DNA from 2 places in the Paenibacillus sp. J22R3 genome. Region 2 is predicted to be linked to the other one. Evidence: riboswitches for the same ligand, from Rfam matches in the RefSeq annotation. Region 2 holds a riboswitch; the other holds the start of a gene.
The links. Region 2 has a riboswitch for cobalamin ahead of AC0YN4_RS12500 (S-layer homology domain-containing protein). Riboswitches for the same ligand answer to the same signal wherever they lie in the genome.
Positions count from the first base shown of each region.

Region 1: it holds a riboswitch for cobalamin, as region 2 does, so the genes downstream of both, AC0YN4_RS05855 (ABC transporter substrate-binding protein) here and AC0YN4_RS12500 (S-layer homology domain-containing protein) in region 2, are expected to answer to the same signal.

Region 1 covers NZ_JBWDNS010000001.1:1,286,449-1,289,572, forward strand. The annotation lists gene AC0YN4_RS05850 (FecCD family ABC transporter permease) at 1-481, opposite strand, end outside; gene AC0YN4_RS05855 (ABC transporter substrate-binding protein) at 483-1,493, opposite strand; cobalamin riboswitch at 1,667-1,906, opposite strand; gene AC0YN4_RS05860 (heavy metal translocating P-type ATPase) at 1,972-3,124, opposite strand, start outside.
Region 2 covers NZ_JBWDNS010000002.1:978,466-981,589, forward strand. The annotation lists gene AC0YN4_RS12490 (hypothetical protein) at 1-374, opposite strand, end outside; gene AC0YN4_RS12495 (hypothetical protein) at 493-816, opposite strand; cobalamin riboswitch at 955-1,147, shown strand; gene AC0YN4_RS12500 (S-layer homology domain-containing protein) at 1,316-2,947, shown strand; gene AC0YN4_RS12505 (DUF4430 domain-containing protein) at 2,960-3,124, shown strand, end outside.

The DNA of each region.
Region 1 (3,124 bases), on a different contig from region 2:
ACAAGATTAACGTCTCGACATTAATCGCTCCTCTTGCTCGGGAGAGTGCAAACACAATAAAGAGGGTAACGATCCCTGTAGTAAAAGCGACGAGCGGAACCGTCCATAAGCCGATTACCTTCTGGTAGCCGAATACAATCATGAATGCCGCGCCTACCGAGCACCCCGTTGCGACACCCAGTGTGAACGGATCAGCAAGCGGATTACGCAACACACCTTGAAATCCGGAGCCGGCAAGTGCCAAACAAGCGCCGACAAGCATTGCTAATACGACTCTTGATAATCTTAGCTGTGTCACGATTGCGATATCGCTGGCATCATAGAGACCGCTCGGGTCCTCCATCCACGGCAACTGATGAATCAATATTCCCCAAACGCGCAGTAGCGGCAATCCGGATGAGCCAATCGACAAACTGACGACGACAGATACAGCAAGAAGGAGCATCGCTGCTCCTCCATAAACAACAAGCTTTGTTCTCATCTTACTTGAACAGATCCGGATGCAGCTTCTTCGCTACCTCCAGCAGCCCATCGGCAAGTCGAGGTCCGACCCGGGTCAACGGATCCTGATCCACTTCAAACACCTGCTTATTCTTAACCGCATTAATTGTTGCCCAGCCAGGTCTTGTTTCTATCCCGGTTAGGATAGGATTGGTCTCACCTTCAGCGAGAGTCATGGACGCATAAATGATCTGATCCGGATTCGATTTCACGACCGACTCGGGGTCAATCTCGTACCAGCCCTGCTCGCTGGCGACGTTAACGCCTCCGGCGAGTGTAATGAGCTCATCCAAGAACTCTCCTTTTCCGACTGTCCAGCCAGGTGCGAACTCCAGATACACATTCCGTTTCGGCGCATCTTTAACGGTGTTAATAACCTGTTCTCTAACTTGCTCCATATGAGCCGTAACTGCTGCAGCTTGCTCATTCTTATCCAAAATTTCACCGATCTGCTTCACCTTCGCTATGACAGCATCGTACGTCTTCGGATCTGTAGCAAACACCGGGATTTGGAGCGAGCGAAGCTTATCGACAACGGCACTCCCCATGGTATAGGAGGCGAGCACAAGGTCAGGTTTCAGCGAAACGATTTTCTCAATATCGGCGTCCATATCGCCGATCTTCGTCACACTCTCCGCTTCCTTGGGATAGTTAGAGTAATTGTCTACCCCAACCAGAGAAGCCCCGGCATCTATGGCATAGACGACCTCAGTCTCACTGGGCAGCAATGAAACAATGCGCGCAGGCGCAGACTGGAATGTGAGCTCAGTTCCCGTCACATCCTTCAACGTCAGCGGGTATACGGAATGTTGTTGCTGTGCGGAGTTATTCGCAGCAGCTTGCTCGGTTGCATTGGCCGCATTGCCAGCGCTGCCCGCATTACCCGCATTCTCAGCAGCTTGATTGGCGTTATTCTTACCTGAGCCACAAGCAGCTGTAATCAGCAGCACTGCAGCCATAGTTACGAGTAATACAAGTTTAGTTAATGGCATTAATTTAGATTTCATTTGAATCATTCTCTCCCCATTCTATAATTGCGTACAACAAAAAAAAGCATTTCCGACTTCGAGCGTCAGAAATGCTTACGTTCCGTAGAACATCAGCGGGCAATAAACGGTTGCCCATCTCCAACACCTCCCTAAGTCCTCGTAGGTAGCGTTCATACTGAACAGGCAGGTATCCTGACTCGAAGCTTCTGTCATCAACGTCTTCCCAAACGATCCCATCGTTCAGTGACTTATCATTGATGCGTTGTCGATTGGAGATGGGCGAGCATGCCTTCCCTTCCAGAATCGACGCTTCTTACAGTGGCGGGTCCGTGCCGGTATTGCACCGGTCTTCCCATTTAAGCTAAGCTTGCGCGTTTCAACGGACTGAAACGAACGCATACGCTTAGCACCTGTTCGTAAACTATGAAATTGTGCTTGAGTAACTATACCATCACCTTTTTAGGATGTCTACAATTGGCTTTCACTTCCGAAGAAATCGGTTCATTTGGCCGTTTAAACGCAGCGCATTAAATACGACAGACACCGAACTGAGCGCCATAGCTGTTCCGGCCATCCACGGCTCTATGCCGCCTACTGCCGCAAACGGGATCACAATAGAATTATAGAGCAGCGCAAAACCAAGATTTTGCCGGATATTCCGGACTGTCATTCTGCTGATTTGAAAAGCCTCATAGATACCGGTCAGCCGCGAGCGAAGCAGCGTCATATGCCCGGCATCAAGCGCTGCCTCCGTACCGCCGCCCATCGCGATGCCGACATCTGCGGCAGCAAGTGCGGGAGCATCATTCCAGCCGTCACCGGCCATTGCAATGACTCTTCCTTCCCCTTGCAGCTGGCGAATGAGCTCTGCCTTGTGCTCCGGCAGCATGGATGCATGTACATCATCCTGTGCGATTCCCGTGATCCGGGCCACGTTCATTGCTGATGATGAATGATCGCCGGTTGCAAGTAAGACGCGAACGCCTTCGGCTGCCATCGCCGAGACTGCATCCGTCGAGGAGCGTTTTACTTGATCGGTGAAGGCAAACGCACCGGCGCATTCCCCGTCTATCGCAGCATAGATGACCGTCTCCCCGAGTTCTTCTTTCCGATTGACGAAGCTCAGCAGCACTCGATTCATCTTCCAGTCCCGCTCAGCGGCAAAACCGGCATTGCCAATTTCGACGCGCTTGCCTTCAACGACTGCTTCAATCCCCTTGCCCGGATATGCTTGATAAGCCGTTGATTCCGGGATCACTAGCCCAGACCGTTTACCGGCAGCCTTAATCGCTGCTGCGAATGGATGCTGAGAATTTGCCTCAGCAGACGCCGCTAGACGCAGCAGCGCGCTTGGCGAGCCGGACAATGCGGACACTTCCGTTAACGCAGGCTTGCCTTCTGTTAACGTACCTGTCTTATCCAACACAATCGTATCCAATTGAGCCAGACGCTCCAGCGCGCCTGCTTCCTTCATCACGATGCCGCGGCGGGCAAGCTTACCGGTAGCCAATACGAGCGATATCGGCGCTGCCAAACCAAGCGCGCACGGACATGCTGCCAGAAGCACAGCAAGCGCATGAAGCGAAGCCTTCCCCCAGTCGCCCGGATCCAGCCAAATCAGCCAAAGAAGCAAG
Region 2 (3,124 bases):
TATACTCGCCGTGAAGTTGGAACAAAGTCGAATCCCCAGTTCTTTATGTATACGGTCCTGGCAATCGCTATGTTGGCTAAACAAGTGATAATTTGTACAGCTGTCGCAGTAGCATGATTGCTGGTTATCGTTGAGAATGAAGTATCACTAACCTGACTTGCTACTAGAATAATTAAGCCCTGCACTGTAAATAAAGCGGCTATTCCCGCAAAATTCATGATAATGGAATGGAAAATAGGAACTCGGAACAAAATCCAAAGAACCAGTATAAAGAGGACAAACTGTATATAAGAAGATAAATCACCAACAGCAGGATCTAAGCGCGAGAAGTAAGAAGCTTGGCTCATTAACAAGGAAACTAATAATACGTTCATTATCAATCTTCTATCCAATCCAAACCTAAACAATGTGAACAAGAATAGCAGCGTGCCAATATACTCGAATGTAGACCCAACAATGAAAAGAAAATAATTCATGCCCCGCCCGCTCCCTTTATTTATCTTCGTCTTTCCTGCGGCGATCATCGGATTCATCTCTAAACTCTATAATTACATCTTCAATCCAAAGCGGTCCGCTCTTAATGACAAGGACCGGATCAGGAAATCCCTTCGTTTTCCTCTTATGATGCATATTGCGTCGATCGATCCCCAGTATCTCTGATACCTCCGCACTGCCGACAAGTTTTGGGTAACTTGGGCCAGTTGCGACTTGTTGTCTTAAATTCAATACTTCATCAACTAAGGATAGAATGCATTCCCCGACTTCTCCTCTCGCTTCATGCGCCAACTCGGTGCATTTCGTGATCGAGAACTTCAAATGATCACCCGCCTAACATAATATGACTTATATCCTGATTATACGACAAAAACGTATATACGCAATATACATAATCATTTATTGATAGAATACATTGAATAATAGACAAACGCAGTAGGTCACTATATGATCATTGTAATTGAATAACCACAGCAAGGTGCGTGTTTAGCCATCTAAACATCGCTTAAAAGGGAAGTCCGGTGCAAATCCGGCGCGGTCCCGCCACTGTTAATGACGAGCAACTCCATGAAAGCCACTGGTAGAAATACCGGGAAGGTATGGAGAAGTGTTGACTCAAAGCCAGGAGACCTGCCTTGACGTGTACGTGTGTTCACAGACTCTACGGATGATGGAGGCGGTGCTTATTTTTGTTGTCATTCATTTGACTGCGGACAGTGCCAGCCTTTGATTCTATATGAATCGAAGGCTATTTTATTGAAAAGGATATGAATTGCTTACTATTGAGGAGTGAAATTGTGCGAAGTAGGAAGGGGAAATTATGAACAGAAGCAGTAAATTATTATCCGCCATTGTTATCTTATGCTTGATGGTTGGTCAACTGAGTATTACACCTGTGTACGGTTCACCGGCCAAAGATGTGGACAATGCCATTCAGGATACAGCGGCTTACTTGTTGGCGGCGGTACAAGAACCTCAAGTTGGCTCCGTTGGTGGAGAATGGGCTGTCATTGGTTTGGCTCGTTCCGGATATCCAGTCCCTCAACGTTATTTCGACGACTATTATAAGACGGTTGAGAGCTACGTGATTTCGCTGAAAGGCGATCTTCATGATAAGAAGTATACCGAATATTCCAGAGTCATCCTGGCTCTAACCGCCATCGGAGCGGATCCGACCCATGTAGGTGGCTACAATCTGCTGACACCGCTCGGTGATTTCGATAAAACCATTTGGCAGGGGATAAACGGACCGATCTTCGCGCTAATCGCCTTAGACAGCAAGAATTATGCGATTCCATTCAATAGCACGGCCAAGACGAAGGCAACAAGAGAGTTGTACGTCGACGAAATCTTGTCTCGGCAGCTGAAGGATGGCGGATTTGCACTTTCCGGTACGGAGGCAGATCCAGATATTACGGGCATGGCATTGCAGGCACTTGCGAAATATCAGGATAAGAAAAGCGTAAAAGCTGCAACAGGTAAAGCGCTCGAGCGGTTATCGAACATTCAGGATAATAAAGGCGGCTACTCCAGCTGGGGAGTCAAAAATTCCGAAAGCACGGTTCAGGTGTTGATGGCGCTATGTGAGCTTGGCATCTCCATCGATGACAGTCGATTCGTCAAGAATGGCAACACCGTTGTCGATGATCTCCTTGGCTATTATGCGGAGGGAAAAGGATTTCAACATGCGATCGATAACAGTGGAGTAAACGGAATGTCTACAGAGCAGGCGATGTACGGACTTGTGAACGTGCAACGTAGATCGGCAAACAAGAATAGTCTTTACAGAATGTCGGACGTAACAAGGAAGACGCCTTCCACTTCAAACGAAGAGGTGGGCTTACCGAATAAACATGAGGACATTAAAGTAATGCCTGTGCTCGAAGCGGGCAAGACGTTCTCGGATATTGCCAATCATCTGAATAGAAAGGCCATTGAAGAGCTTGCTTCACGTGGGATCATTAACGGCATGACTGCAGACACCTTTGCTCCGAATCGGACAATGACACGGGCAGAATTCGCTGCGATAGTGACCAAAGGTCTTGGGCTCCTACCAAAGGCAACTTCCATATTTGCAGATGTTCCCAAAGGCGGCTGGTATGCAGGTTACGTAGGTACTGCTTTCAGCTATGGGATCGTGACAGGCACATCGAAGACAACCTTCTCACCTAGCGTGACGATTACGAAGCAAGAAGCTGCTGTTATGATCGCGAGCGCAGCCAAGCTATGCGGCATGGATACCAATCTCAGCGTTGCAGAAACAAGAGATATGCTGGCTCAATTCGGTGATTATACGAAGACTGCTGATTGGGCGAGGGCTGCGCTTGCTTTCAACTTCCGTGAGAATATTTTGTCTCAGGATGCTTTCAATATTGAGCCTAAAGTGGCTATTACGCGTGCCGAGATCGCGGAGATGCTCTACCGCATGTTAGCCGCAACCAAATTGTTGTAAAGAGGCGTTCCTATGAAAGTTACCAGAACTAAAATCATCGCAGCAGCGATCTTTATTGCTGTTCTTGTAGTTGCGTATCTCAGCAGCGGCCCGCTTGAGAGCCGCTCGCCTGAATCGCCTCATGCTTCGACTGATGCCATGCAATCCGTTGATGTTCATCAGCAGAGCGCAGATTCA